One region of the Coralliovum pocilloporae genome, then DNA from elsewhere that is predicted to be linked to it. Evidence: riboswitches for the same ligand, from Rfam matches in the RefSeq annotation. Region 1 holds a riboswitch; each other region holds the start of a gene.
What was found. A riboswitch is a leader RNA that binds a small molecule or an ion and turns the genes downstream of it on or off. The one in region 1 is predicted to bind cobalamin.
Positions count from the first base shown of each region.

Region 2: another riboswitch for cobalamin. It lies ahead of RA157_RS08925 (hypothetical protein); the one in region 1 lies ahead of RA157_RS12975 (ABC transporter ATP-binding protein).
Region 3: another riboswitch for cobalamin. It lies ahead of RA157_RS02980 (aromatic ring-hydroxylating oxygenase subunit alpha); the one in region 1 lies ahead of RA157_RS12975 (ABC transporter ATP-binding protein).

Region 1 covers NZ_CP132542.1:2,824,525-2,835,048, reverse strand. The annotation lists gene RA157_RS12985 (FecCD family ABC transporter permease) at 69-1,070, opposite strand; gene RA157_RS12980 (ABC transporter substrate-binding protein) at 1,340-2,290, opposite strand; gene RA157_RS12975 (ABC transporter ATP-binding protein) at 2,295-3,116, opposite strand; cobalamin riboswitch at 3,223-3,440, opposite strand; gene chrA (chromate efflux transporter) at 3,493-4,770, opposite strand; gene RA157_RS12965 (chromate resistance protein ChrB domain-containing protein) at 4,767-5,594, opposite strand; gene RA157_RS12960 (porin) at 6,095-7,174, shown strand; gene RA157_RS12955 (sensor histidine kinase) at 7,624-9,261, shown strand; gene RA157_RS12950 (sigma-54-dependent transcriptional regulator) at 9,264-10,524, shown strand, end outside.
Region 2 covers NZ_CP132542.1:1,916,054-1,926,577, forward strand. The annotation lists gene cbiQ (cobalt ECF transporter T component CbiQ) at 1-362, opposite strand, end outside; gene RA157_RS08910 (NikL family nickel/cobalt ECF transporter subunit) at 377-1,015, opposite strand; gene cbiM (cobalt transporter CbiM) at 1,012-1,638, opposite strand; gene RA157_RS08920 (DUF4198 domain-containing protein) at 1,769-2,560, opposite strand; cobalamin riboswitch at 2,719-2,909, opposite strand; cobalamin riboswitch at 3,005-3,228, shown strand; gene RA157_RS08925 (hypothetical protein) at 3,367-3,681, shown strand; gene RA157_RS08930 (metal ABC transporter solute-binding protein, Zn/Mn family) at 3,962-4,906, shown strand; gene RA157_RS08935 (metal ABC transporter ATP-binding protein) at 4,909-5,724, shown strand; gene RA157_RS08940 (metal ABC transporter permease) at 5,768-6,988, shown strand; gene RA157_RS08945 (metal ABC transporter permease) at 6,985-7,941, shown strand; gene RA157_RS08950 (3-hydroxyacyl-CoA dehydrogenase NAD-binding domain-containing protein) at 8,033-10,126, shown strand; gene RA157_RS08955 (KpsF/GutQ family sugar-phosphate isomerase) at 10,220-10,524, shown strand, end outside.
Region 3 covers NZ_CP132542.1:627,495-638,018, reverse strand. The annotation lists gene RA157_RS03005 (ABC transporter substrate-binding protein) at 1-361, shown strand, start outside; gene RA157_RS03000 (LysR substrate-binding domain-containing protein) at 418-1,320, opposite strand; gene RA157_RS02995 (trimethylamine methyltransferase family protein) at 1,446-2,981, shown strand; gene RA157_RS02990 (GcvT family protein) at 3,039-5,507, shown strand; gene RA157_RS02985 (FAD-binding oxidoreductase) at 5,602-6,687, opposite strand; gene RA157_RS02980 (aromatic ring-hydroxylating oxygenase subunit alpha) at 6,693-7,928, opposite strand; cobalamin riboswitch at 8,034-8,228, opposite strand; gene RA157_RS02975 (5-oxoprolinase subunit B family protein) at 8,395-9,156, shown strand; gene RA157_RS02970 (5-oxoprolinase subunit C family protein) at 9,153-10,199, shown strand; gene RA157_RS02965 (LamB/YcsF family protein) at 10,228-10,524, shown strand, end outside.

The DNA.
Region 1 (10,524 bases):
TTGATGGTGCTAGATTTGGTCGACATCGTCTTTGCTACCACCTAGGGTCAAGCTCCAGTCGCCTGCCTTTAAAGGCGGCGCAGCATGCTCATTACAAACAGAGCCCCGATGGCTGAGGTAATAATGCCAATCGGAAGCTCCTGCGGCGTCAGAAGCGTCCGGGCAAGGCTGTCACTGACCAGCAGAAGACAGGCACCAATAAGAGAAGACAGGATAATAAGCCGACCATGAAGAGGCCCGGTGATGGCACGTGCCAGATGCGGCACCATCAACCCGACAAAGCCGATGACACCGGTTACGGAGACAAAGGCCGAGGTCGCAAAAGCGGCAACCATGAAAGCCATTCTGCGGGTATTCTTCACATCAACCCCGAGAGTCTGGGCTGTATCATCACCGGAGAGAAGTGCGTCCAGGTCCCGGCTTTTCCAGACCCCATAGACGCCAACAGCCAGAAGACCAGCAAGCGCAATGGGCAGGATATCCCACCGGGCAAGCCCAAGGCCGCCAATTGTCCAGAACAGGACTGAATGCGCGGCCCGCTGATCTCCGGCGAACACCATGTAATTCGTCAGCGACAGGAAAAGGAAAGACACCGCCAGACCGGTCAGGACCAGTCTGGCAGGATCCTGACGCACACCGCGAGCCATCAGCAGCAGGACCGTAGCTGATGCAATCAGCCCGCCGCAAAAGGCAGCAATCGGCAGAGTCCAGACTCCAAGAACATCGCCAGTAACAGTAATGACCAGTACCGCACCTGCGGCAGCGCCCGATGACAGGCCAAACAGAAACGGATCGGCCAGATCGTTGCGCGTTACGGTCTGGAGAATACAGCCCACGACCCCAAGGCCAGCCCCAACCATGATCGCCAGCAATGCACGGGGCAGCCGGAGGTCAAGGATAATGCGAGAGAGCGGATGCGGTTCATCCTGACCGGACGGGAAGACAGCTCCCCGGATGGCTTTCCAGATGACATCGAACGGAATATCAACCGCCCCGACCGACACAGCCAGAAAGGCAAGCCCCAGAAGCCCGGCACCTGCCGCCAGCACTGCAAGAATGAACCGCACCATCAGTCTGATACCAAAGGAACTAAATATTGAATCATTTGACCGAGATTCATACGCGGTCCGGCAAGGCGCGGATGGTGATGTGGTATGGATACCATGAACCATCTGCAACGACGCCTGGAACGCGCAGAAATCCGGCCTTCGGTGCCGTCCAGTCGCCCACCGGACAGCGTTTCTTCTCTCGACCGATGCCCCGCATCGCCCTTCAAAAAGCGCCTTGCCGATGAACGGCTGGGCGGCATCACATGGGTCAATATTAAGGTCCTTTGGTATTAAAACGCTTTCGGATACATGGCTTTGGTGATCTTGCCTATAGCCTTGATATTAGCCGGTCCCGGTGTCAGTTCTTCATAGCGAAGGGCGACATAGCGCCCGTTCTTCACGGCATCCGTATACTTCATCACCGGATGCTCCTTGAGGAAATTCATCAGGCCCTTGGCACCATCGCCATTCTGGTAATCCAGCAGGATCAGGAATTCCGGATTGGCAGCCGCAACGGCTTCCCAGGACGCGGTTCCCCAGCTGGTTTCCATGTCACCGGTGACATTTTCGCCGCCTGCAGCATCGATCATTGCCGTGGTGATGGCATACTTCCCGGCGGTAAACGGCTTGTCCGCACCGGAATCATAGAGGAAGACGCGCTTGCGACCCTCAGCAGGCACAGCGTCTTTCAAGGCCGCCAGTTCTTCCTTCCAACCCTTGACCAGAGCTTCCGCTTCATCGGCCTTGTCAAACACCTTGCCAAGCCGCAGGACATCACCAAACAGCAGGTCCATTGAGGCAGCTGGACGTGTTTTGTCCAGGTGGATACAGCTCTCGGACAAGACCATGGTCTTGATGTTGTGTCCTTTCAGAATATCCGGCGTCACATCTCCACCCGGCTTCATGCCGTAATACCAGCCGGCAAAGAACAGATCCGGAGATGCGCCCAGGAGATTTTCCAGAGACGGATATTTCGGGGCAAGTTCCGGTATGTCCCCGCGTTTCTTCTCGAAATCGGCGCTGGTCTTGTACCAGCCGGAAATGCCGGTCACGCCGACCATCTTGTCCTGCAGGCCGAGCGCGAATGCCATCTCGCTCATATTGATATCGTGAACCACCAGCCGTTCAGGCGTGGTCTCGAATGTGAGTGGCTGACCGCAATTATCAACCGTTACAGGCTCGGCCTGCACGGCTGTGGCCATGAGCAATGCAGAAAGAGCTGCACCGTAAAATCTGATCATCAGTCTATCCTTTGGTTTGAATACAGGTGTTGGAACGCTCTCGAGAGGCTTCAGCCTTCCCAAGATCAAGTGTCGGGAGAAAACCTCGCCCATCCGGATGCGCCAACCGGAGCAGGTCCACGTCAAAAACCTGCCGCACATTCGGTGTGGAGAGCGTTTCAGACGGGGAGCCAAGATCGATCAGCCGGCCGCCATCAAGCAGAGCAACCTTGTCGGCAAAACTATCGATCAGGGTCAGGTCATGGAGTGCAGCAATAACCGCCATGCCGAACCCTGAAACAAGGTTCAGAATGTCGCCACGAGCCCTTGGATCAAGGTGGTTGGTCGGCTCGTCCAGAACCAGCAGGTCCGGTTTCTGACAAAGTGCGCGGGCTATCTTTGCCTTCTGGCGTTCGCCCCCGGAAATCCGGTCCATGCGCTTGTCCGCAAGTGACCCAAGGCCGAGTGCATCCAATATGGCATGCATGCCTTCCGCAGTTTCTGCCTGGCTGAGCTGATCCTGTCGGGCGCGGGTTCCCAGCCCTACATATTGCGTGACAGACAGGCGTCCATCTGGATCATCCGCCTGCCCCACATAGGCAATCTGCCGGGCCCGCTCTTCAAAGCTGAGCGTCTGCAGGCTGCGGCCATTCAGCCTGATTTCTCCGTTATCCGGGCTCAACAGGCCGCAGATGGTCCGGAGCAATGTGGTTTTGCCTGCGCCATTCGGACCGACCACAGCGAGCCGTACGCCATGGCTGACCCCAAAGCTCACGTCAGACAGCAAAGCGTCGCCCCGCTCGGAGTGAACGGTGACAGCATCAAGTTCCAGGAAAGATGATCCCATCTGCCTTGTGCTCCGCGATCCGGCGGCGGCAGGTCAAAAGGCAGATTGATCGGGTGACATTGAGATGTGCCATCCGGAGCCCCTTAACCGGACTTCCCCGCCCGGGTTGAGTGAATTCCTGATGGCAGGTCTCCTGACTCGCGGATTACAGCGCTCCCGACCCTTCCCGGCCTGTTTCAGGCCAGTGGTTTTGCCGGGTTTGCTCCTCGCTCACAGTTGCGGGGGCAGCTACGGATTAGGCACCTGATGGTTAAGCCTCACCGTATTCCCTTTTCATTCCGGAAATATGCTCGATTCCCGAAAACCATCGGTTGATGAATAACCCCGTTCAGGAGGTGGAGCAAGATGAAATCATCCCGTTTATCCAAGCACCTGCTCAGACGAGCGAAAGGCTGGCCAGCACGAGTGAAAGCCCTCCGCAGGCGCAGAGGGTGAGAAGGACACTCCGACGGAGGCTTAGCAGCAGCACCATAGCCAGCGCGATGAAGATAAGAACAGCATCATTGAAGCTGCCGAGCTCAGGCCGCAACAGGGTCAGGACAGCCAGACGCTCTGTTGTCACAGTTTCAAACAGCACGTGGATTGCAAACCATATGGACAGATTGAGAATGACGCCAACCACTGCCGCCGAAATGGATGCAAGCGCGGCCCGCAATCGGGGTTTTGATGTGAGCCAGGCAATATAAGGGGCACCCGCAAAGACCCAGAGGAAACAGGGTGCAAATGTTGCCCAGAGCGTTACCCCTGCCCCCAGAACTCCGGCCCATAGACTAACATCGCCCTCAGCCCGTGCTGCTGCCAGAAACCCGACGAACTCTGTCACCAGTATCAAAGGCCCCGGTGTGGTTTCCGCAAGACCGAGTCCGTCAATCATCTCTGTCGTGCTCAGCCAGCCATGGTTCTGCACCGCGTCCTGCGCCATATAGGCCAGAACCGCATAGGCCCCGCCGAAGGTCACCGTTGCAAGCTTGGAGAAAAACAGGCCGAGCTCAGTGAGAATGGGCAAACCGGTTACCGGCTCAACCAAAGCCAGCGGCACCATCCAGATGGCGAGCCAGACCAGAATAGTGGCACAGGTTCTGGACAAGGGGATATGAGGTCGGTCAATCACCGTCCTCTCACCCGCCTGTGCCGTGACAAAGCCGAGACAGCCTGCCGCCAGAATGATGACAGGAAACGGAATTCCGAGAAAGAACAGCGCCACAAAGGAAAGCCCGGCGGTCCACCAGTGCAGCCGCGATGTCAGGCTGCGCCTGGCAATCCGCCAGAGTGCGTCAAACACGATCACCAGAACGGCGGCCTTCACTCCGAGAAACAGGGCTTCAAGAGATGGTGTGTTGCCGAAGGTTACATAGAAGCCCGCAAAAGCCAGAACCACCAGCGCCCCCGGTAGAACAAACAGTAACCCGGCCACCAGACCACCCAGAACTCCGTGTTGCCGCCATCCCGCGTACGTCACCAGCTGCATGGCCTCCGGCCCCGGCAGCAACATGCAGAAAGACAGAGCATTCAGGTAATCCTGCTCACTCAGCCATTTCCGCTCTTCCACGACCATCCGGTGAACCAGGGCAATCTGAGCTGCAGGCCCGCCGAAAGACAGAACCCCGATCTGCCACCAGACCCGGAAGGCTTCATAAAAACCCGGGCGGGTCATGGCTTGCTTCCTGGTGCGGGCCAATCATGACCTTCATCCATACCATCCCGGGCCCAGCGATAGAGCGCATCATAGAGCAACATGCCTGCATCAAGCTGCATCATGTCATCTCGCACCATACGCGACAGACCGACTGATAAGGCCAGCAGCCCTGCCGCCTGTGGTGCGAGATCATGTCGATTGGTATCAGCACCGCGAATGACAACGGCCATCTGGTCCAAGGCGTTGGATCGCAGGTCGAAATCCTCCATAAAGGCATCAAAAGAACATCGCTCACCGCGATGGCTGAACCGAACACCCTCAACGTCAAATGGTATGGCATTGAACTTTTCGGCCACCAATGCCACGTCCTGCTGCGGCACAAACAAAAATTCCGCTGTGGGGTCAATAAACCGCCTGACCAGCCAAGGGCAGGCTATGCGATCAATTTTCGGACGATGTCGGGTGACCCACCGGGTTTGCCCCTCTTCCGTGCGCTGAAGCATGCCAATTTCCTCGCGCATGGGCAGCGCTGCATCCCTCCAGGCAAACTGTCCACCCTGCAGAACCTCAACAGCCCAGCCATCCGATCGCAGCAGAGCTGCCACTCCTTGCGATATCTTCCGCCCCTTCTGGCAATAAACCACCACGCGCTCTGCCTGTCGCCTCTCGAGCTGTGCCTTTAGGGCTGCGAGATCCGTATGCGGACTGCGAAAGGCTCCGGGGATCAGACGCGGATCGTCTTCAAAGTCTTCTTGTATCCTGAGATCGACAAGACCAGGCGCATCGGGTGTGCCGATCAGGCGGTAAAGCTGTGCAGGGGTAATTTCATTAAATGCAGGCATGGATTGCTTCCTCTCGAATGACATGCGCAAGTATGCGCAGACAATCTCCGGTCTTCTGGAAGCGAACCTTGGGTCTAAGCCTCACGGGGCGTTCGCAAGCCCCCTGCCATCAGGATATCAATCCAGAACAGTTTTGTCAAAAATCAGTTGCAGTATCATCAGCACACCATTCTTCACATTTCAGACATAGAATCATCAGAGGGTTTGAACAATGCAGTTCCGATCTCTGGCAACAGGCCGGATGCTTGCCGGAGCCTCAACATCGACCTTGTTTCAAATACGGAACATGAAATTTCGCACTTGGGGTAAATCAGGTAACATAGCCCCGGAAGCACACTGAAAATCTGCTCAGAGACAAGCCAAATTCATTGAAAGGCGGTCTCTGTTTCCTCTTTGGTCCCTCCATCACAATAACGGGAGGAGACAAAAGGGTGCTCTCTAACACTAAATTTTCAGTGAAGCTGCTGTGTTCGACAGCATTCAGTCTTTCACTTCTTGCAATGACTGGCATCGCCAATGCCGCAGACCTTTCTTCTGCGACCAAATCACTTGATGATGCTGTCACAAATGGCGAAAAAGCCATTGAAGATGCTGTAGGGCCGAAACTCGATGTAGACCTTTACGGTTCTGCCCGGGTCGGGTTCGACTACATTGAAGCTGGCGTCAGTCAGGATGGTCTCAACGGGCGTGATTTTCTTAGCCGTATCGGCGTGAAAGCCAAATATCAGCTGAACGATCGCTTTTCGGTCTTCGGTCAGTTTGAATACGGCACCCGCAGCGACGTTGTTGATTTTGTCCAGAATGGCGGCCTGACCCTTCGTATTGCCAGTGTTGGCGTTGGTCACAAGGATTACGGCACACTGTCCTTCGGATCACAGACAACCGTATTTCACAGCTTTGTTCGCGGCTCTTACTTCTCCGATGGACTAGACACGGTCCGCCTGGCCACCATTCGTGAGGATGATTATCTGCAGTACCGCTTCAAATACGGCAATTTCAAATTCGGTATCGGCACGCAGCTTGAAGGACAGGACGGCGATAATTTCGACCAGGTTCAGGTTGGTGCAGAATATTCAATCGGCCCTGTAAAGCTGCAGGCCGCCTATGCAAAGGATCTGGAAGGCCCATTGCAGGGGAACCTCTATGGCGTACGTGCCTTCTGGAAAATCAACGACATTTTCACTCTGTCAGCCTACCATCATCAGCAGGATGACGAGTTCGATTTCCCCTCAGGGGCCGGGTCTACCGGTACGTTGCGTCTGAGAGCTTCAGGCGGCGGGCTTGGAAACATCAACTTTATTCCTACCTGCGTTGGTGAAGACAGAACAGCCAGCGGCATTTACGGTAGTGCCCGTGTAAAAGAGCATCAGTTCCACGCCCGTTACGCTGTTGACAGTTGTGATACGAGCGGTGATGTCCAGTCCATCAAAGGGGAATATGTCTATCACTACGACAAGAACCTGCGCTTCTGGACCTCTGTTGAGCATCTGGAAAACGATGCTGGCCGCGTGCCAACCGCACTTGTCGGGATTACGGACAATTTCACGTCCTTCCAGGGTGGCCTGCGTCTTGATTTCTGATCATTATCGGACAGCAGCCTACACGATAATGTGACCTGAAAGGGGGCAGCGTAGACCAGTACGTTCTTGCCCCCTTTCTGACTCTTCAATAGTTTTCCGCAAGCTTTGAGAAGAGAGCAACAAGACGTCATCATCAATACTGAAGTGTGAAGACCTGATGCGGTGTATATTACCCGCTTCTTCCGTCGCTTCTACAACGGTCTAACCACAATCAAGAACCAGGGCTTTGACCCTAAATGCCAGAAGCTGCTCCTTACATAATTCAACGCAGAAAAACATCTGCCTATATGTTTTTCACGGCTCTTGGCGTCTTCATTTTAAGCCTATTTCTACTGGTGCGGTTTCTTGAAGGACAACTCATCACAGAGTACTTCAATCGCAACTCTCATCTGCTTACCCTGCACAGCAAAATTGTCGAAACGGAAATATCCCGTTTCAGAGCCCTTGCAGTGAATTACTCTCAAGAGCCGCTTTTTGAGCGCTTTCTCAATCGTCAGGCAACGGGAACACGCCCGGGGCAGGTTTTTCGGACCAGTGTTCAGTTACGCCTGAGCGAGCTGAGAAATGTCTCGGGCCTGTCAGACATTCGGCTTCTCGGGGCCGATGGCCGGATTGTCTCTTCAGCGGCAACTTTTGGACAGACACCATCTTTTCTGGAACAGAACTACTTTGCCCGGGCCTGGAATGGCAGCCTTGGCCGGGCCATAGCCATTGACCCTCTGACCAGTCAGCTCAGTTATTATCTCGCGCGCGGCATTCGATTTAATGGCCAGACAATTGGTGTGATTGTGCTGGTCATTCCCCTTGACCACCTGCAGCAGGAATTTCGCGCCAATACCCATGAAATCTTCATTGCTGATCGCAATAATCTGATCGTTCTGTCGGGCCATCCTGACTGGCGGCTGAAAGTCCTTGGCGGAACACGCCTGGCGCAACGATACGCAGCGGACGACCTCGCGGCTTTCGCGCTGGACGCCCCCGTTCCGGCCCCAATAGAGATCCGTCCGTTTCCAGACACGACTGACTTTACAAAAGTCATCGCTGTAGCCGATCGATCCGACCAGAGACCGATGGAATTTCTCAGGATGACCCGATGGATGCCGCTGGAAGGCTGGGAGCTCAACATCCTCATTCCGCTTGCGCCAGTACGGCAGCAGATTCTGACAATACTCGCAGTCGCTGTCCTGGCCTTTCTGCTTGTCGCTATGGTTTTTGTTGTCGTTCTACAGCGTCGGAGACGTCTTCTCGATCTGGTTCATGAGCGCGAGCAATCACAGCAGATGCTGAAACAGAAAGTGGCGGAGAGAACCCGCGATCTGCAGGCTCTCAACCTGGAATTGACAGCGCAGGTTGACGACCGGATACGGGCGGAGAAGAAACTCCGCCGAACCCAGACAGAACTGATACAGGCCGGAAAAATGGCGGCCCTTGGCCAGATGTCCGCCGAATTGCGCCATGAGATAAACCAGCCATTGGCGGCCATCCGCAACTATGTGGAGACCACTGCAATTCTGCTGGATCGCAACCAATATGAACGGGCAGAAGATAATATCGGGCGGATGCGCCGGATTATCGGACGGATGGAAAACCTGTCTTATGCATTGACCAAGTTTTCCCAGAAACCAAAAGAAGGAAGACAGCTGGTCAATATTGGTCCGATCCTTGACCGCAGCCTGGAGCTGCTGCACCCCCGGCTCAAGAAACAGAATGTTCACCTCGAAAAGAGCTGGGGAGAGAATATCCGCGCCTATGGCGAGGAAAACCTTCTGAATACGGTCTTTGTAAATCTCATCAGCAATGCCATTGACGCCACCATGGAGATGGAAAACCCTCATATTGCCTGCAGCGCAATCGACCTTTCGTCTTCTGTCCTGGTGGTCATAGAAGACAATGGACCCGGCCTTGATGACGAGGCGATCAGCCAGGCCTTCAATCCGTTTTTCACCACCAAGGATGCGGGGCAGGGTCTGGGTCTTGGCCTGTCCATTTCGTATAACAGCATTAACGAACTGGGCGGTAAGCTGAGGGCGGAAAACCGTGACCGTGGCGGTGCCCGGTTCATCGTCGAGCTGGCAAAGGAGGCATAGGTTTGGAAGCTCTGAAGAACTATGCTGTCATTCTGATTGACGATGAAGAGGACGTTCGTCAATCGACCGGGCAAGTGCTGGAGTTGCAGGACATTGATGTTCTGTCTTTTGCCAGGGCTGAAAGAGCTGTTGCCCGCCTTGGCAGAAGCTTTGATGGTGCAGTTGTGTCCGACATAAGGATGTCCGGCATGGATGGCCTGCAGCTTCTTGCGGCCGTGCAGAACATCGACCATGAAATTCCAGTTATTCTGATTACCGGTCATGGCGATATCGCCCAGGCTGTAAAGGCCATTCAAAGCGGGGCTTATGATTACATAGAGAAGCCAGCGCTGGTTGACCGCCTGCCCCAGGCCATCAAAAAAGCGTGCCGCCTGCGCCATCTGGTTCTTGAGAAGCGTGCTATGGAAAGGACGCTGGAAGCAACGGACCCTCTTGAGCTCGTATTGATTGGACGGTCCGCTCCCATGGAGCAGGTGCGCCAGCAGGTCGACGCTCTGTCGGATTCATCACTGAGTGTTCATCTCACCGGTGAAACAGGAACCGGCAAGGAACTCGTGGCCCGTACAATCCATGAGAATTCCGACCGCAAGGACTATCCGTTCGTCGCCGTCAATCTGGTCTCGCTGCAAAGCGCCTCCATCGAGGTCGAGCTCTTCGGGTGCGAGGCTGGAGCCTTTCCCGGCGCTATAAGAACGCGCATAGGGCGACTTGAGCATGCCCGGAATGGCACACTGTTTCTGGACAAGATCGAGTCCGTACCGCTTCCCGTTCAGGCCAAGCTTCTGCGCGTTCTGGAAGAGGGTTGCGTTCAGCGGGTCGGATCTCACGAACGGATTCCGCTTGATACCCGCATTATCAGCTCTTCCAATGCGGATCTGGATCATCTGGTGGACACCGGAGCATTCCGGAAGGACCTGCTTTATCGTCTTGCGGTCATAAAGCTTGCCATCCCGCCATTGCGAGACAGGCGGGAAGATATCCCCCGTCTGTTCCAGCATCTGGTCAACACATCTGCCCTGCGGATGCAGCGACCGGCTCCGACAATTGCAGCTGAGACGCTGTCCGCTCTCATGGAACAGACCTGGGAAGGGAATGTACGCGAACTCCGTAATGCCGCAGACAGGCTGGTCATGGGCTTTTCTCCACTGGAAGAGCCTTATGAAGCCGCATCCGACGAGACACTCGCAGATGCCCTGCTCCAGCAGGAAAAGGTCGTGATCGCCAGAACTCTGGCAGAAAAGAACGGCGATCTGAAAGAGACCT
Region 2 (10,524 bases), 910 kb from region 1:
ATCATCAACACCACTGCATTGGCTGTCAGGGCAATTTCAGACGCCCGATAGAAACCTTCAAGACTGGCCGGATAGCCGAACAGGGTGAAGAGCTCTGTGCCTGGCATGGTAAAGGGCAGGGTTGCCAGCATGAAGATGATGAAGCTGTCCATGGTAATCATGCGCTTCAGGGTCCGCCGCATGGGCAGGCGGGAACCAAAAAGAGCCATAAAAGACAGACCCAGCGCCATAAACAGCGCCGGGAAACTGTCAAGCGCCACGGTCACGAAGGAGAATGCCACGCAGGTCACAATCCGCAGACGGGGATCGGCACCGCCGATTAGTCCGGCAGGGCCGATAAGCCGTCTCGCGTCCTGTGACATGGCGTGACCCATGATCAGGCCTTTCCGCTGTTCTGGTCAGCCAGCTTTCGCCGGGCTGCTAGATAAAAACCAACGCCGAACAGGCCGACAATATAGCCGATACCGCCGAGAACCCTTTGCAGGTCCAGCTTGTCCTGGAAACTCTGCAGTTCCTTGCGCAAGGGCCTGACACCCTTTGCAACAGCCTTGGCAATCGCTGCTTCCAGCTCTTCCTTGTTCACGGCTGCTGAGGCGGAATTATTAGGTTCGCCAGTTTCTGTTGTTGCAGGGCCTGATGTGGTGGAGGCTTGCTGTTGGGGGGTAGATCCCGCCTTCAGGCTTTCCGGCATTTCATCAACAGTCAGCGTGCCATTGGCCACATGCCCCTGTCCGAGATTGGATGTAAAGACATGGTCAATCCGGATTGTCGGTTTGAAAATGAAAATGCCTTCATCATCGGTTTTGGTTTCGCCCAGTTTCTTTCCGGACGAATCAAAAACCTCGACGAGCACATTCTTCGCCATATCTCCGTTGGAAAAGCCGACTTCCCCTTCGATATGATCTCCTTCCGCGTAAAGCCCGATAATGACTTTATGGGCCAGGGCAGGTGTGAGCATGGAAAGGGAGAAGCAGGCGACCAGGGCCAGGCGTGCAAAAAACTGAAAGAGTGTCATGAGGATCGCCCCGCAGTTGGAATGGAGGCCGACAGAAGTTCCGGCTTGACCTTGCGGACCAGAAGAATAGCTGCACCGGTCAAAAGACCCTCGATAATCATTACGGGAATATGGGCGAAGAAAGCAAGCTTGGCTGCAGGAATCAGCTCTTCACCGGAAAAAGCCAGACTGATACCGACAAACAGGGCTGTCAGCCCGATGGCCAGCGCCCCTGCAATACCGCCTGAGATCATGGCAATCTTCAGATTGGGAGAGGAGATGCCACGGCGGCAGATTGCAGCTGCAATAACTGCTGACAACGCAATATTGGCTGCATTGACGCCGAGAACGGTAACGCCGCCAAATCCGAAGAACACGGCCTGTAGCAGAAGGCCCACAAAAAGCGCGGGAAAGGCGGCCCAACCGAGAATAACACCTGCCATGCCGTTCATGATCAGGTGCACGCTGGACGGACCAAGCGGCACATGCACAAGAGACGCCACAAAGAATGTGGCGCTCAGAATGCCCGTAGCCGGAATGCGCTCCATATCAAGCTTTCGGAGCCCAAGTGCCAGGCCGGCGGCGGTGATGATACCGCCCCCGATCAGGACTTCTGTTGAAAGTGCTCCGTCAACGATATGCATTAGGGTCAAAACTCATTGTTTACGTCCATTCCGCGATAGTCATTTTTTCGTCCGGCGCTCTTGTTTCTGCCCATTCTGTACGTCCCAGATGAACAGAATGGGCATGAGCAATGAGTCTTGACCCTAGGCTCTATTCCATATCGTAGGCGCGGATCCAGATAACTGCATCCTGGGAAAGTTCCTTGCCTTCATGTTCCTTGACAGGACCAGAGCCAAGAGCGGCAAAGCCCCAGAAACCGGCTTTTGGAACGCCGAAGGAGAACATGCCGTTTTCGTCGGTCACAAGAGCAACGGCACCGCCCGGAGGAGGCGTAACTGTTGCCGGTTTGGCCGCATTGGTTTCCATATCCGGCTCAGCAGCCATGTACTCGATTTCGAGCTCGGCATTGGCGACCGGCTTGCCGTCTGCCAGAACCTGACCGGTAAAGGTGGAACCGGCAAGAATGTTGGTTGGCTTTACAAGCGGCACGATTTCGGTCTTAAGGCCGAGGGCAGAATTCCAGTCAGTCGGCACACCGCCCTTGTTCACAAAGCTTTTTGTGATCTGCTGAATGTAGATGTCTTCGCTGCCTTCATAATAGGGAGCCGGCTCGACGACGAAGATATAGTCGCCGTTGCGCTTGACCTTGGCAGATGCTTCAAAAGCAGCGGCATCATTGGTCGGGCCCTTGAAGGAGATCGGCTTAACAGCGCCCAGAAGGTCGGTCTTCTTGCCTTTGTGGATGACAAAAAAGGCTTCCGGCTGGCCCATATCCATCACATGGCCTGCTTCATACGGATGCCAGAAGATGAGCTTGAACGGAACGTCGCCAGCTTTTTCGAGATTGACTTCCGGTGTGTAGACAAGCTGGAAATGGGCTGCAGCAGACACTGTGCCTGCGATAAGTACGGCGGTTGTGGCCGCCAGGATTTTCTTCAACATGTAAGGTCTCCATGAGCTCACGAGGGAGCGGAAAACAATGGAGACGCTCGGGGACTTCAAAGGCCAAAGACGCATACGACTGGTGTCAGGCAATGCCGCCTTTAGACCTGACGCTCACCCCGGCGTCGGGACACCATCGATGAACGCCCGCATTTGGTCGCGATCATCGGTTGACGGCAGGTCTCCTGGCTTGCGGGTCATGCGAGCGGTTCGCCTTCCCGGACAAAGATCTGTCCAGTGGCTTTATGAACCGTCGTAGTCGCTTACAGTTGCGGGGGCAGCTGAGGATTTGGCCGGAGGCCGCACCACATTCCCTATTAATCTACGGAACCGTCAGCGACGGGATGTAGCACTGGATTGCCGTAAGCGCAATTCAGATATGCCACGGTTATGACAAATTTTCCCCATTCGGATGATTGCGGATTGCAATCTGCATGAAACCTCGTGATGATGAGTACGTTAGGTGCTGCGATTCACCCACAAGATGTGTCGCAGATAATTGGGAAGCCGGTGATGCGTATGCTAAGTCCGGCACTGCCCCCGCAACGGTGATAGAGTTGCGCGTAACCAAGGCCACTGGGATGTCTGTCCTGGGAAGGTGTTACGCAGGTTCAGATGTCATCTGACCGCTCTTCAGTCCGGAAACCAGCCTGATGAAACCGGCATGCCTGATGGTGTGCCTTGGCTACCGAATCGCGGAGGGCGATTGCAGGGGCGATTTGGTGGCTCAGGCCATCCGGCGTCCATCTGACAACTCCCCGCGAACATACCACAGCAGGCTGGAGCCTGTACGAAAGGATACTGGTATGGACGCGACAGACCTGAATTCCATAAATGGCCGAATGACCGGCATGCGGAGACGATCAGCCAGATCCTCCCGCAGAGAGAGAAGAGAGCGGACGCATTATGGCCGGTCAGACCAGGCCGGTCTGGCGCTGGGGCTCTGGCTGGCAAGTCTGCCTGATCACGTCAATCCTGTAGAAGCGGCGCGGGCACTTCTGAAAGAAGCCGGTCCTGACGCGTCCGGGCCAGTTGCCGAGCTCATGGAGCAGGTGGCCAGTATGCCGCTCGACTGGCGCGCCACATCGCAGCCTGCAGAGCGACGAGCTCTTATGAACTGAGAGTGTGGAGTATTTTGGGGGCAAGACTCCAATCTGAAAACGGGAGTGCATGGCGCTCCCGTTTTTGTGTTTGAGGGATACGGCGCGGCGCGATAGATCGTGATACTTATGTAGATCACTGATAAATCTCTGAAAAATATAGCTTCTGAAAATCCCGATGATGTGTGCGGCCTAGTGTTCTTGTTGCAAGTCATTCGCAAAAAAGTGTGATCTGCTCTTGCAGTTGCGAATTATTTGCATTAAAGATCCAGGATCGAAGTTCAGAAGTGAGAATGCGTTGATGCGTCGTCTGTCTGTCTTGATTGTTGCTGTTCTGATGATGGTTATGCCAGCCCATGCGGGCAAGCTGAACATTGTCACCACGGTCGGGATGATCGGTGATCTGGTATCCGAAGTTGCCGGAAACCGGGCGGATGTCAGCACGTTGATCGGCGAGGGTGTCGATCCGCATTCCTATCGCACCACCCGCAGCGATGTGATCCTGTTGGGGCGGGCGGATGTGATCATTCACAACGGCCTCTATCTGGAAGCCCAGATGGAGGAGCTGCTTCATAAACTGGCGAAGAAAAAGCCGGTCATCGCGCTGGGAGAAACCCTGCCGAAGGAGCAGCTGTTTGCCAGTGATGAATATCCTGACAAGTTTGATCCACATATCTGGATGAGCCCTGCTCTCTGGAAGGAAGCAGCGGAGAATGCCCGCGACGAACTGATCCGCCTTGATCCGGAGGGCGAGTCGGAATTTCGCAAAAATGCTGCAGCCTACATCACGAGACTGGATGCTCTGTCCGATTATGTAAAACGCTCGGCCCTGTCGGTTCCGGAAAACAGCCGCGTGCTGGTCACAGCTCACGATGCCTTTGGCTATTTCGGCAAGGCCTATGGCTTCGAGGTGCTTGGTATTCAGGGTATCTCCACCCAGAGCGAGGCCGGGCTGCTGCGGATCGAAGAGCTGGTCAATCTGCTGGTCGAGCGCAGGGTTTCAGCGGTTTTCGTGGAAAGCTCCGTATCCGAGCGCAATATCAGGGCGCTGGTCGAGGGAGCTGCCGCCCGTGGGCACAAGGTCATTGTGGGTGGTGAGCTGTTCTCAGATGCCATGGGTGCGCCTGGGACTTATGAAGGCACCTATATCGGTATGCTGGATCACAATGCCACGGTGATTTCCCGTGCACTTGGCGGTAATGCTCCAGCGCGCGGATTGAACAATCGCCTCGGGGCCGGGAGCTGATCATGTCTGGAGCCTCTGTGGAACTGATTGCTGATCATGGGGTCATTGCCCCGCGTCTGGACCCGAAAAGCCCGTTTGCGGTCAATGGTCTGACCGTTGCCTATCACCGTAAGCCTGTTCTCTGGAATGTGTCTTTCTCGGCACCTGCCGGAAAACTGGTTGCGATTGTCGGCCCGAACGGCGCCGGGAAGTCCACTTTCCTCAAAGCGTCACTTGGTCTGATCCCGCGTATTTCCGGTGATGTAAGTGTGTTCGGCAGCGCGTTTGACCAGGCCCGCCGCCAGATCGGTTACGTCCCGCAGCGATCCTCTGTCGACTGGGATTTTCCCTCAACGGCTCTGGATGTTGTGCTGATGGGGCTGTATGGCGAAATCGGCTGGTTCCGCTGGGTTGGCCGGTCCCATCGCCGGAAGGCCATGGATTATCTGAAACTGGTTGAGATGGAAGAATTCGCTGACCGTCAGATCGGGCAATTGTCCGGCGGCCAGCAGCAGCGTATTTTCCTGGCACGTGCTCTTGCCCAGAATGCTGATGTCTATTTCATGGATGAACCGTTTGCCGGTGTTGATGCGGCAACCGAACGGGCCATCATCACAGTCCTGCGCAAGTTGGTGGATGATGGCAAGACGGTGATCTGCGTTCACCATGATCTTGAAACCGTACCGGACTATTTCGATCATGTGCTTCTGCTCAGTGGTCAGACCATTGCCGATGGTTCTGTCCGCGATGTGTTCACCCCCGATAACCTGCAGAAGGCCTATGGTGGCCGTCTGGCCGAGACACAGTTGAACGCCCTGCGTCACTCAGCCGAACTGTAAGCCGGAGCTGATCCCATGAAGTTGATCTCATGAGGCCGATCCTATGAGTGCTGTCTGGGGAACGTTCTGGTCTGCCTTCTTCATGCAGGCCGGATACAACACCGTTCTGGTCTCTGTCGGGGCGGCACTGCTGGGAGCTGGTGCCGGGGCTATCGGGGTTTTTGTCCTGTTGCGCAAGCGGGCGCTTGTTTCTGACGCGATCAGTCATGCAACATTGCCCGGCGTGGCAATTGCTTTCCTCATCGGTACAGCCTTGTTTGGTGACGGACGCAGTCTGCCGCTGCTTCTGGCCGGTGCAGCCGCATCCGCTGCCATCGGGGTTTTGAGTGTTGAGTGGATCAAGAACAACACGCGGCTGACCGAAGACGCTTCCATTGGCACAGTGCTGTCGACCTTTTTCGCTCTTGGCATTGTGCTGCTGACCATTATCCAGGCCATGCCAACCGGAGGGCAGGCCGGCATGGAAGGGTTTCTTCTTGGTGCAACAGCAGGTCTGCTGAAGAGTGAGGCCGTTCTGATTGCCGTGGCTTCCTTTGTGGTCTTCTTGATCATCCTTGCCTCTATGAAGGAATTCGGCCTGGTCTGTTTTGACCCCGACTATGCAACAGCGCGAGGCTGGTCATCCCGTCGCATTGATCTTGCCATGCTGGGCCTGCTTCTGGCTGTCGTGGTGATCGGGCTGAAAACTGTTGGGCTGATCCTGATCATTGCCCTGGCCATTATTCCACCGGTGGCGGCGCGCTTCTGGACAGACCGCTTACCGCCCATGGTGGCGATTTCATCCGGTCTGGGGGCTGTGGGCTCTTATACAGGAGCCGTCATCTCCTCAACAGCACCGGACCTGCCGACCGGAGGCGTGATTGTGCTGGTGCTGTTCGCACTGTTCGTTCTGTCGCTGCTGTTCGCACCGCACCGGGGTGTTCTTGCGGCCTTGATCCGGCACCGTCGGTTCCAGCGTGTGGTGCATGAACGTCAGGGGCTTCTGGCACTGGCACGCGGAGAACCGATCTTCGATACCATGACACGCTGGGTCCTGCGCCGGTCCCGCTATATCCGCCGGGATGGAACACCAACCCTGGAGGGTCGTGGTGCGGCGGCGCGGATGGTTCGCGATCAGGCTCTGTGGAACAGGTACCGTGAGGATTACCCGGAAGAGGCGCTTGTGATGGATGACTGGTCGCTCCGCCCGATAGAGGAAGTGCTGCCGCGCGATCTGATCTCAGAGCTGGAAGCCCGGCTGACCGTGCAGGAGCTGCCCGCATGAGCCTTGAGATTTTCCTGCAGTTCGACCTTCCCTCCATTCTGCTCGGTGTCCTGGCAGCACTGTCCTGTGGTCTGCTTGGCAATTATCTGGTGCTGAGACGACAGAGCCTGATGGGCGATACGATAAGCCACGTGGTTTTGCCCGGTATCGTTGTCGGTTTTCTCGTGACCGGCACAACAGGCACCTGGCCGATGATGCTGGGTGCGGCGCTGGCGGCTCTGGTCTCAGTGGGCCTGATTGAAGTTATCCGGCGTGTGGGCAATGTGGAGCCAGGAGCGGCCATGGGGGTGGTGTTTACCACCATGTTTGCAGCGGGCGTGGTTCTGCTGGAGCAAAGCGACACATCCGCGGTGCATCTGGATGTGGAACATGCCCTCTATGGCAATCTGGAAAGCGCCGTATGGCTGTCTGCATCCAGCTGGTCGGACCTGCTAAACCCGGAAGTGCTCAAGGATCTGCCTGATGCTGTGCATCGTCTGGCTCTGGTGACAGCCTGTGTGCTCATCTTCATCCTGGCTTTTTTTAAGGAACTGAAGCTGACGAGTTTTGATCCGGGACTGGCGGACAGCCTGGGCATCTCATCCCGGAAGCTCGGTTTTGCCCTCACATTCATGACGGCTGTTGCAGCCGTCGCCGCCTTTGATGCTGTGGGCTCCATTCTGGTCATTGCCATGTTTATCTGCCCGGCCGCGACCGCACGAATGCTGACGGATCGCCTGTCGCGACAATTGGTGATCAGCGGTGTGGTCTCGGTGTTCAGCGGAATAAGCGGTTATGGGCTGGCAGCGTTCGGTCCCCTGTTGCTGGGGTTCGATCATTCGGTGTCTGCCGCAGGTATGATCGCTCTGGTGGCCGGGCTTTGTCAGGTGCTGGCCATGGTGTTTGCCCCCCGTTACGGGGTTGTGCCGCGTCGCCGGGCCCAGCGTCGTCATACCAGTTTGATGACTGACTGATATCCTGACAGCTGATGACAGAGAGGCTTTGACTGACCGACCGGTCAGCCTTAACCTGTTCCTGTAATGCCGAAGGAACTCAGGAGATGTCATGGCAGAGCACAGCCCGGTTTCCATTCTGGTTGATGGCCCTCTGGCGATTATTCGTGTTGATAATCCGCCGGTCAACGCGCTCTCCCAGACTGTTCGCCAGGGACTGCAGGATGCTGTTCATCAGGTGGAGCAGGATGCGACCGTCAAGGGTTGCGTTCTCATCTGTGCGGGACGAACGTTTATCGCAGGGGCTGATATCCGGGAATTTGGCAAAGGGCCTCTAGAGCCGCCCTTGCCTGATGTGATCAATGCTATTGAACAAAGCAACAAGCCGTGGCTGGCTGCAATCCACGGGACAGCGTTGGGAGGTGGCTTTGAGCTGGCGCTCGGCTGTCACTACCGGGTCATGTCAGCAGATGCCGAGATCGGTCTGCCGGAAGTTGCTCTTGGAATCATTCCCGGCGCTGGCGGCACCCAGCGCCTGCCTCGGCTGACTGGTGTGGCCAAGGCGGTTGAGCTGGTAACCTCGGGGCGGAGGATTACGGCATCAGAAGCCGAAAATCTGGGTATCTGCGATCTGGTCGCGGTGGACGGGCTTGAAGAAGCCGCGAAGGCTTTTCTGACTGAGCGCCTGAAAGGTGACCGGGCTCATGCGAAAACCTCGGAACGACCGGTTGAAGGCCTATCGGATGAGGATGCCGCGACCGCTCTTGCAGCTATCGGGAAGAAAGCCCGAGGGCAGGTCTCTCCGGTGAAAGCGGCCGAATCCGTCCTGAACAGCCAGGCGATGACGTTCCCGGACGGACTGTCTGCAGAGCGGGCGATCTTCATGGAGCTTGTTCAAAGTGATCAGGCGAAAGCGCTTCGGCATGCGTTCTTTGGTCAAAGGGCCGCTGGTAAGGTCAGCGAGATAGAAGGAATCAGCCCCAGGCCTGTCAGTTCTGTGGCCGTGATTGGTGCTGGCACGATGGGAGCGGGGATTACCGTTGCGTTTGAACGGGCGGGATTTGCCGTAACCTTGATTGAGCAGACAGCAGAAGCCCTGTCGGCGGGTGTCGAGAGGGTCAGCGGGCTGTATCGCGCTTTGATCGTAAGGGGAAAAATAACGGAAGAGGACGCGGGCGATGCACTTGCTTCCATTCTCCGCTCGACCAGCCTTGATGCTGCATCAGAGGCTGACCTGATTGTCGAGGCCGTGTTTGAAGATATGGCCGTGAAGTCAGACCTGTTCCGCAGACTGGACGGTGTGGCAAAGCCCGGTGCCATTCTCGCCACCAATACGTCTTATCTGGACCTGAATGCGCTTTCAGCAGAGACAGCACGTCCTCAGGATTGTCTGGGCCTGCATTTTTTCTCCCCCGCCCATGTGATGAAGCTTCTGGAGGTTATTCGCGGTGCTGAAACGGCACCTGATGTTCTTGCGGCCGGGCTTGGAATTGCGAAACGTCTCGGCAAGACCGGTGTCGTGGCCGGGGTCTGTGATGGGTTTATCGGCAACCGGATCTGGTCAACCTGTCGCAAGCAGCTTGAATGTCTTCTCGAAGATCATGTGATGCCCGAAGACGTGGATGCCGCAATGACCCGCTTCGGTTTTCCCATGGGGCCTTTTGCGGTCTACGATCTGTCGGGGCTGGATATCGCCTGGGCTCAGCGCAAACGTCTTGCGGCCAGTCGGAACCCGCAGGAGCGCTATGTCTCCATTCCGGACAGGCTGTGTGAAGCGGGTCGTCTGGGGCAAAAGGCGGGGCGCGGATATTATCGCTATGAAGCGGGAGACAGGCGGCCTCAAACGGATCCTGACGTTCTGGCAATCATCGTGGAAGAAAGGGAAGCGCAGGGCATCTCGCCTGAGCCACTGGAAGCCGGAGAGATTCAGCAACGGGTGCGTGCCGTCATGGTCAATGAAGGGGCACGTATCCTGGAAGAGGGTATTGCCACGCGCCCTGTTGAAATCGACATGGTGATGATCCACGGCTATGGCTATCCAGCCTGGCGCGGCGGGCCTATGCACGAGGCGGATCAGATCGGTCTCGACAGAATTCTCGAGGATGTAAAGGCGGTCTGCCGGACAGGAGGGTTCGGCTGGCAACCTTCGGAACTGCTTGTGGAACTGGTTCGGTCCGGTCGTTCCTTTGAGAACCTGAACAGTTGAATGGTGTACAGGTCGCCGGTGTTGGTGTTGGACTTCCACCCGTGACATGATAAGGACAGGCTGACAGTCACAACATGGTCTCGTGAGAACTCGATGACAGAAGCCAAGTCGTCGGCACCCGTTGCCGACCAGACGCAAATGACACCCATTGCGTCAGCCGATCGTACCCTGCAGTTGGAAATCAATGGCCTTCTGGCTGTGAAAGAGAGCCTGAACAACGGTCTTCAGGATCAGTTCAAGGCAGCCGTCGAGACCATTCTGAAGGCCAGCGGGCGTGTCATCGTATCCGGCATGGGCAAAAGCGGTCATGTGGGCAACAAGCTGGCCGCGACCCTGGCATCAACGGGAACTCCGTCCTTTTTCGTGCATCCTGCAGAAGCCTCTCATGGCGACCTTGG
Region 3 (10,524 bases), 1.7 Mb from region 1:
TGACCAGTCCAATGCCTCTCACAAGGCTTTTGCTGCTGCTTACAAGGAAACCGGCAATGACCCTGCCGCTCCTTATGCCGCTCATGGTTATGATGCAGCCTTCCTGATGGCTCTGGCGATTGAAAAGGCCGGTTCTGCGGACCGCGCAGCTATCCCGGCAGCTCTGGCTTCTGTCTCAACGGCCCCGGGGGAAGTTATCCGTCCGGGTGAGTGGGCCAAGGCCAAGGCACTGATTGCTGAAGGCAAAGACATCAACTACGAAGGCGCAACCGGTGCTGTTGATTTCGACGGCAATGGTGATGTGGCTGGTATCTATGACCTGATGATCGTCGGTGACGACGGCACCTGGCAGACCCGCTAATCAGCGCACCTGATACAGCAAATTAAAGAAAGGCCCGCAGCGATGTGGGCCTTTTTTTACTGCCCGGATAAGATCCAGTCTCTGACGGCCTGGGCCTTGTCATTCAGCGGAGTGGCCTTGTTCCAGATCATGCAGAAGGCGCTGCCGGAATGGTAGCGGAGGCCTTCTATGCGATGGAGGAGACCGCGTTCGACAAGGCTGTCGGTGACATGCTGCCACCCCATGGCAATGCCCTGGGCAGCCATGGCGGTTTGCAGCACAAGGGCGTAATCGTTCAATCTCAACCCATCTCCTTTATCCTTGTAACTGACCCCGTGGCTGGCGAACCAGTCTGACCAGGTGGGGCGGGGGCGGTAAGGCTCTTCCAGATGAATGAGCTGGTAGTTGAGCAAGTCTTCCGCTTTGCTGATTGTCTCGGATGCGGCTCTGTGGGCAGGGCTACACACCGCGTGGATGATCTCGTCTGTCAACCGCTCGGCCTCATAGCCTGGCCAGTCGCCCTCCTTCCCGCGGCGGATGCCAAGGGTGATGCCTTCGCTGACCAGATCGCCATCCTGATCCGTACATTGCAGGCGCAGATCAATATCGGGGAAGCGGGTTTTGAACTCGGAAAGGCGCGGCACAATCCAGTAATTGGCGAAGGCTGTTGATGTGGATACGGTCACATGCTCATCGTATGATACCTGTGACAAGCCTTCGGCAGACTGCCCGATATGGCTCAAGCCGATGGATACATCCTTGAAGAATGTCTCTCCTGCATCAGTCAACCTGATTACTCGATGCCTGCGTTCGAACAGGGTAACACCAAGGCTTGCCTCCAGTTGCTTGATGGCAAAGCTGACAGCAGGCTGTGAAACATTAAGCTCTGCTGCGGCTTTTGTGAACGAGCCATGGCGAGCGGCTGCTTCAAATGCGAACAGGGATGTCGGAGACTGGATGAGTTTTCGGAGTTTTTGCATAAATTCAATTTATCCAAAGGATCAGAATTTTCAAGCGTCACAAGGACAGCTCGTGCCGTTAGACTGGGTTTTCGTAAAAATGACACAGGGCTGTCACGGGCAGGCCTTCAAGAACGAGAACAGTCATGTCGGATACCAGAGGACGGTCGCGCAGACGGCGCGGTGGAAGTGGAGCGAGTGCAGAGCGGGCCGTGGTGGATGCTCCTGCCTATATCACCCGCAAGATTCCCTATTTCGAGTTTCTCGGAGAGGAAGGGCTGGTTGATCTGGAGAACCAGGCAGACTGGCTACTGCAGGAAATCGGGGTCGAATTCCGGGATGATGCGAGAGCGCTTGAAATCTGGAAGGATGCCGGGGCCGATGTAAAGAGCACACGTGTGCGCCTGCCAAAGGGTATGGCTCAGGAGCTGATGAAGACCATCCCCTCTGAGTTTACCCAGCATGCCTTCCATGAGGGGCGCTCGGTGAAGATTGGCGGCAAGCATACGATCTTCGCACCCATGTACGGGGCGCCATTTGTGCGTGATCTGGAAGGTGGCCGCCGCTATGGCAACATGGCGGATTTCGAGAAGCTTGTGAAAATCACGGCCATGCTGCCGTCGCTGCATCACTCGGGCTTTGTGACCTGCGAGCCCTGTGATGTGCCGGTCAACAAGCGCCATCTGGATATGCTCTATACCCACATGCGCTACAGCACCAAGCCGATGCTGGGCGCAATCACAGAGAAAGAAAGAGCAGAAGATTCCGTTGAAATGGCGCGCATCCTACACGGGGCAGATACCCTTGAGCAGAAATGCGTCATCATGGGGAACGTCAACACAAACTCGCCTCTGCTGGTGGACAAGGTCGCGTCCGAGGCCATCCAGGTCTATTGCGGGGCCAATCAGGGAATTGTCGTTGCTCCATTTGTTCTCGGCGGCGCGATGGGCCCTGTCACTACGGCAGGGGCGATTGCCCAGGCGCTGGCAGAAGGGATGGCCTGCGGGGCATTCAGCCAGCTGGTCCGCCCGGGCGCTCCGTTCATTCTGGGGAACTTCCTCTCATCCATGAGCCTTAAATCCGGCGCACCAACATTCGGCATGCCGGAGCCGGTCATGTCCAACTACATTATCGGCCAGCTGGCCCGCCGTCTTGGTGTGCCGCTCCGCTGTGGTGGTTCGCTGACCGCTTCCAAGGTCCCGGATGCACAGGCTGCATTTGAAAGCGCGGATTCCATCCATTCCACGGTCCTGGGCGGGGCGAACTTCGTGCTTCATTCCGCGGGCTGGATGGAAGGCGGTCTGTCTATGGGCTTTGAGAAGCTGGTGATTGATGCTGACCGCCTGGGGGCCATGGCTGTGGTTCTGAACGGCATCGAAACCAACGATAACGGTCTGGCCCGCTCAGCGTATCACGAGGTGGAGCCGGGTGGTCACTTCCTCGGTTGCGGGCATACGATGGGTAATTACGAGACAGCCTATTACGACGCCAGAATGTCTGATTCGGAAAGCGTTGAGCAGTGGACCGAGATGGGTTCGAAAGATACGGCCCGCCGGGCTTATGAGCGCTGGAACATGTTGCTGGATACCTATGAGCTGCCGGAGATGGATGTGGCCAAGGACGAAGAGCTGAAAGCCTTTGTCGAGCAGCGCAAAGCCTCCATGCCGGACGCCTGGTACTGACCCTGAATTGCAGATGCGGCCAGAGATGGCCTTTTGAAGTCATGAAAGAAGACAGATATGCCTGAAATCCAGAAAGATGAAAGCACTGGCAGCAAGGCTCTGCCGTCCCACGCCAAAGTCGTTGTGATCGGCGGTGGTGTTGTTGGTTGTTCCATCCTGTTCCATCTGTCTAAATTCGGCTGGAAGGATGTTGTTCTGCTTGAGCGGGATGAACTGACGTCCGGATCATCCTGGCACGCGGCTGGACAGATTCACACCATCTCGTCTGATCCCAACATTTCCCGTCTGCAGTCCTACACGATTGATCTCTACAAGGAGATTGAAGAGACATCCGGGCACTCCGTGGGCCTGCACATCACTGGCGGGTTCTATGCGGCGTCCACCAAGGAGTGGTACGACTACCTGAAGCGTGAACGCTCCAAGGCCCGTTATATGGGCCTGCATCAGGAATTCATTTCTCCGCAGGAACTGGCAGAGCGTCATCCGCTGATTGACCCGAAACACTATTATGCGGCTCTCTGGGATGATCAGGATGGTGATCTGGATCCGTCCGGGGCAACCTATGCCTTTGCCAAGTCCGCGCGCGTTCACGGGGCGCAGTACTTCACCCATTGCGGGGTCACCAGCATGAGCCAGCGTCCTGACGGCAGCTGGGATCTGACGACGCCGAAGGGCACGATCAATGCGGAATATGTGGTCAACTGCGGCGGCCTCTGGGCGCGCGAAGTAGGACACATGTCAGGTATTCATCTGCCGGTGCAGCCGATGGAGCATCATTACCTGATCACCGAGAAGATTCCGTTGATTGCCGAGCGGATGGAGAGCATGGGTGAAGCGGGTCGCCTGCCTGCCGGTATTGACTATGAAGCGAACATCTATTTCCGGCAGGAGCGGCAGGGCATGCTGCTTGGCACTTATGAGCCGAAATCGACGCCGTGGAAGGTTGACGGCACGCCATGGGACTTCGGCCATGAGCTTCTGCAGCCTGATCTGGACAGGATTGCCGACCGCCTTGAAATGTCTTTCGAGCGCATCCCGACCATTGGGGAAGCAGGCATCAAGGACATGATCAACGGGCCATTCACGTTCGGCCCCGATGGCAACCCGATGATTGGCCCGGTTCCTGGTATGAAAAACTACTGGGTCGCGGTCGGTGTCATGGCTGGTTTCTGTCAGGGTGGTGGTGTTGGCCTCACCATGGCTGAGTGGATGATTGACGGTGAGCCGTCCATCGACGTGTGGGCTATGGATGTCGCCCGCTTCGGTGAGTTCGCAACCCCGGACTGGGGCACCGTTAAGTCTTCAGAGAATTACGAACGCCGTTTCGTGATGACCTTCCCGAATGAAACCCTGCCCAAGGGACGCCTTCAGAAAACAACAGCGCTTTATGATCGTCTGATCGCCAAAGGCGCTGTTATGGGGCAGGGCTTTGGTCTTGAGAATGCGCTCTGGTTTGCGGATGGTCCGGAAGACGCCCATGAGGATCCCACATTCGAGCGGAACCGGTCACATGATTATGTGGCTCGGGAAGTTGCCGCTGTTCGGGAAGCGGTGGGCGGCATTGAGATTGCCAACTTTGCCAAGCATGAGTTCAAGGGTGAAGGTGCCCGTGCCTATCTTGATCGCGTATTGGCCGGGTATGTACCGAAGACGGGTCGTCTGACCCTGACACCCATGCTGACGGAAAAAGGCCGCCTCTACGGCGATCTGACGGTTGCCTGTCTGGCGGACGATCACTTCATGCTGTTTGGCTCTGGTGCCATGCAGGAGGCGCATCGTCGCTGGTTTGAAAAAGACCTGCCGGAGGGTGTGACCTACGGGAATGTCTCTGACGACTGGCATGGCATTGCGCTGTCTGGCCCGAAATCGCGCGAACTTCTGGCGCGGATAACCCGCGATGATGTTTCTGCGGATGCCTTTAAGTTCCGCGACTTGCGCCAGACCTTTGTCGGTGGTGTGCCTGTTATCCTGAACCGGATCAGCTTCTCAGGTGAACTTGGTTTTGAGATCTATTGCCGTCCGCAATATCTGCTGCGTTTGGCGGAAGCCATAGAGGATGCCGGTGCTGATCTGGGGTATCGCTGGTACGGCGCACGTGCGCTGATGTCCATGCGTCTCGAAAAAGGCTGGGGCGTCTGGACGCTTGAATTCCGGCCGGACTTCAATGCGGTTGAATCCGGTATGGACGTGTTCATCAACTGGAAGAAGGATTTCGTTGGCAAGGCTGCCACTGAAACCTTCCGTGATGAAGGTGTCGAGCGGAAGCTTGTGACCATGACGATCGATGTGGACGGCATCGATGTGTCAAACGACGAAGCAATCCTCAAGGATGGGGAAGCCGTCGGCTATGTCAGCTCTGGCGGCTATGGACATCGCGTTGGCCAGTCAATGGCCATGGGATACGTTTCTGTGGCCAATGCTGAACCGGGAACCAGGCTGCAGGTCGAAATTTTGGGTGAATTTTACGATGCAGAAGTTCTCGGCGGGCCGATCTATGATGCAAACGGTGCCAATATGCGCGTCTAGGGTCAGGACCCCGGCCTCAGTTGGCTAGATAAGAGAAAAGCCGCCCGCAAAACTGCGGGCGGCTTTTCAGTTTACAGAGCAAGTCTGTAACCCGTCAGATATCGATTTCCACGCGGCCGATCGGATTGGAACAACAGGCGAGGATATAGCCATCGGCGATGTCGTCTTCTGAAATACCACCTGAATGAACCATATGAACGTCGCCGCTGACTTTCTTCACCTTGCAGGTACCGCAGACGCCAAAGGTACAGCCTGACGGGATATTCAGGCCGGAAGACCTTGCAATGCCGAGCACTGTGTCTGTCTCCGTGCAAGGCGTGCTGACGTCGGACTGTGTGAAGACGATTTCTGCCTCTTTCTGCTCATCCGGAACGGTATCGTCGATTTCCTCGACCTCCGCCACGGTTTCAGCTGGCGCCCCGAAGCTTTCCTGATTGTAGTTATCCATATCGAAGCCGAGCGCGTTCAGGATATCGCGGACGGCCTGCATGAAGGGCTCGGGGCCACAGCAATAGACTTCCCGTTCCAGGTAGTCCGGTGCGATCATCGACAGCATCACCTGGGACAGTCTGCCACGATAGCCGGTCCAGGCCTGAAACGGGTCATCTTCTTCGACGACAAAATGCAGCTGCAGACCGTGCACACGCGAAGCCATGTATTCGAGCTGGGATTTCCTGATGATGTCGGATGGGCGACGGGCACAGTTCACATAGCAGATATCGGGGTCCTGTCCCCGGTCATAGAGATACTGTGTCATCGACAGGCTTGGCGTAATCCCGGAGCCTGCTGAGATGAACAGGAATTTTCCGTTCGGGCGTTTCGGTAGGGTAAAAACGCCGGCTGGGCCCTTCGCGTTCAGTCGCATGCCTGGCTTCAGGTGATCCATCATCCAGCGTGTGCCGATACTGTCAGGCTGGGCCTTGACCGTTACTGAGATGGAGAGTGGTCTCGACGGTGATGACGAGATTGTATAGGTCCGCCAGACGATTTCACCTGGTACGGGCAGTTCAAGGGTCAGGAATTGCCCCGGCTGATAACGGAACCAGGCACCGGATGGTGCCCGGAACGTGAACGTTGCCGTATCTTCAGTTTCGCGAACCACAAGAGTGCACTCAAGGGCTTCGTCGTCCGACCAGATGGCGGAATCGTCCAGGGTTTCGAAATGTTGATGAAGACCCATTTCGCCTACTCCGCAGCCGCTACATTCAGTCTTCTCATGCCGGAGAGAAGACGCTCGCAGTACCAGTCAATGAACTGGATAACACCGCTTTCCTGGGTTGGAGAGTACGGGCCGGGCTCATAAGCCGGTGAATTGATGCCGCGCTGGTTGTCCTCAACCACGCGACGATCTTCATTATTGGTGGCTATCCAGACTTCTGTCAGGCGTTTCAGGTCATAATCGACACCTTCCACCGCATCCTTGTGCACAAGCCATTTGGTGGTGACCTCTGTTGTGGTCGGGGAAAGCGGGGTGACGCGGAAGACGATGGAGTGATCCGGCAGGAAGTGATTCCAGGTGGTCGGGTAGTTGAACTTCAACAACGCACCCGCATCATTGAACGGAACAGAACCCAGTTTTTTGCTGACGGCTATCTTGCCATCCATCGTGTAGCTTTCCGCCTTCTCCTTCAATGGCATTCTGGCAAGCCGGTAGCGCCCGTCTGCGCTCAGATGGAACCCGGAGGCCAGTCCGGCCTGTTCACAGCGGTCAAAATGTGCCTGAAGGTGAGGAGGTGTTGTGCCGCCCTCGATGCCGGTAACCGCTGGATCATCAGGGAATGTGCGGCAGAGTGCGGGATGGTTTCCACCGCAATGGTAGCATTCGCGGTTGTTTTCCCAGACCAGTTTCCAGTTGCCATTCTCGACGATGGAGCTTTCATAAGCGACCTTGGCATTGCCGAGGTCATGATGCCGGAGATAAGGCCGGGCCAGCTCTGCAAATCGATCGAAGTCCGGGGCATGGTTGGCGAGGCAGATGTAAACAAGGCCTTCCAGCTCGCGACAATGGACAGGTTTCAGACCATGCTTGCTGGCGTCAAAATCAGGACCCATGTCTCGCGCCCAGAGAAGTGAGCCGTCAAGTTCGTAGGTCCACTGATGATAAGGGCAGACCAGTTTTGGCGTATTGCCCTTTTTAGCGGTGCAGACGGCCGATCCGCGGTGGCGGCAGGCATTGTGGAAGGCCCGAATGACCTGATCCTGACCGCGAACGATGATGACGGAGTAGGCACCGACCTGATGGGTCACATAACTGCCAGGCTTTGCCAGTTCACATGCGGGGATCGCAAACAGCCAGTCCTTGTAGAAGATCTCGGACATGTCATAGTCGAAGATGGACTGATCTGTGTAGAAAGGCTGCTCAAGCGAGTGAGCGGACTTGCGATTAAGCAAGTGCATGAAAATATCGGATTGCTGATACATGATCGACCTGATTTTCTGCCGCTACCCCGCGGCAATACAGGCAGGCGAAAGTGAGGGCGCACCGGAAAGACAGGCCGGATCCACGCCGTTCACCGCCACCCGCGGTTGACGTTGACAAACAAGGCTGGTTTCCGGACTTGGACGGGGTCTCGCGACCGACATGGCACCTTCCCGGATTTCCTCAAACCCAGTGGTTTTTGCCACGTTCTGCCCGTCCTTACCGTTGCGGGGGCAGTGCCGGATTTTCACCGGCTTCCCAATTCTCCGCCCGCAGGCGGCACCTTGATTTTCCGGACGTTAGACCGATTCAAAACTGTATCTGACGACAAAAACGACATGATTTAAAATAGAACAGACACCATGTTTCCGACTGTGTTGTGAACCGCTTGGTTTAAATCCGGTCTTCACAAACCGGCTCGACCATGTACAAATCGGAACCTGTTTTCTGTTTGAAAGAGTGTTCGTTTTGACGCTGTCGTCTTCTGTCTCTGAACCACAATATCCGTTGATCCGATCGGTCGGTGAGGCGGCGGTGACCGTTGAGTTTGGTGACAGGCTTGATGAGCGTTGCAACACGGCGGCCATCGTGTTTGATGCGGCCTTGCGGACGATGGCCCTGCCACAGATCCTGGAAACAGCACCTACCAATCGATCTGTGCTGATCCGGTTTGATCCGCTTGACCTGGCTCCACAGACCCTGCGTGGACTTCTTTCAGATTTGCTGTCTGACCGGGACTGGTATGCATCTGAGTTGCCGGAGGGGCGAAGTCTCTGGCGTATTCCAGTAAAATATGGCGATGAGGAAGGGCCAGACCTTGAGGATGTGGCCGCTCTTCTGGGTGTTGAGGCAGAAGACGTGATACATCAGCATTCTGCGGACCGCTTGCGGGTAAACATGATCGGCTTTTCACCGGGATTGGCCTATTGCGGAGCTTTGCCGGAGCCATGGGACTTTGCCCGGCTTGATCATGTCAAACCGGAAGAGCCGGTTGGGTCGATTTGTGTTGCTGTTCGGCAGACCGTTATTTTCCCTATAGCCATGCCAACAGGCTGGCGGCGGATCGGGCTGACACCATTCCGCAATTTTGATCTCCAGCGTGATCCGGTTTTCCTGATGGAACCCGGTGATGAAGTGGCATTCAAGCCAATCTGCAAAGATGAGTTTGAGGATCTGATGACGCGTGTTCTGTCCGGCGAAAGCGTAGTGGAGCGGGAGGTGCTGTCGTGAACCCTGTTCTCCGCGTTTTGTCCGCCGGGCCTGCTGTCAGTGTGCAGGACCTGGGGCGTCCCGGCTATCAACGTTATGGCGTGACCGAAGGCGGGGTGGTTGATGCCTTCGCCTATCGGGAAGGTTCAGCCCTTCTGGGGCAGGCATCAGAGCTTGCAGTGCTTGAGTTTTATGGCCTTGGTGGTCGTTTCCAGGCGGAGTATGGAGCTGTCGATGTGGCGCTGACGGGGGCATGCTTTCGAGCCTCCGTTGATGGCACACCTGTTGTCTGGCGTTCGGCATTCCGGCTTGAAGAGGGGCAGGTGCTCGATATCGGTGGCGCGTCCGGTGGTGCTTATGGTTATCTGTCTGTGGCTGGCGGTTTTGATGTGCCGATGGCCATGGGCGCGCGTGCGACCCATGTAAAGGCGGGGTTTGGCGGGTATCAGGGGCGGATGCTTCAGGCGGGCGATTGCCTGAAGATTGGTGATGGTCCTGCACGATCGAAGCTTGGGGAAGCCCTGCCGGAACCCGGGTATTTCGGACGGTCTGTCATTCGCATTCTCTGGGGTGCGCAGGCGCATTATTATTCAGAGGATGAGCGGGCCCGGTTTCTGGCCACCGAGTTTCAGGTTTCCTCCAAGCGGGACAGAATGGGGGTTCGGCTGGATTTTGCCGCAGACCCGTTCAACACTGAAATGGCTCTGTCGGGAACATCTGACGCGATTTCTCTCGGCGATATTCAAATTCCGGGGGACGGTTTCCCAGCGGTATTGCTTGCTGACAGGCAGCCCACTGGTGGCTATCCACGCATTGCAACGGTGATTGGTGCTGACCTGAATGCTCTGGCGCAATTGCCAAGCGGCAGCCGTTTCCGTTTCCAGCTGGTTGATGAAGAGACAGCACTTGGCTGCCTGTCGCGTTTCAGGGCAGAGCTTGAGCGTTTGCCGAGCCTGAGCACGCCTTTGTTGAGAGATCCGTCCGAGATGGATGACCTTCTGTCCTATCAGTTGATTAGTGGCGCAGTCGCTGATGGTGATATGTTGCCCTGGGACAGGGATTGAGCGCGAACAGAAATGGAATGAAAAGACAATGACATCCTCAATTGATCTGAACGTGGATCTTGGCGAATCCTACGGCCCGTGGGTGATGGGTCATGATGCCGAGATGCTGGATATTGTCACCAGCGCCAATGTTGCCTGCGGCTTTCATGCCGGTGATCCACAGGTCATGGATAAGACAATCAGGATGTGCCAGGCGAAAGGTGTCGGTATCGGCGCGCATCCTGGATTCCGGGATCTGCATGGCTTTGGGCGTTATGAAATCCAGGGTATCCCGCATGATGTTTTGTCGCGTGATATCATCTATCAGATCGGCGCAATCCAGGCC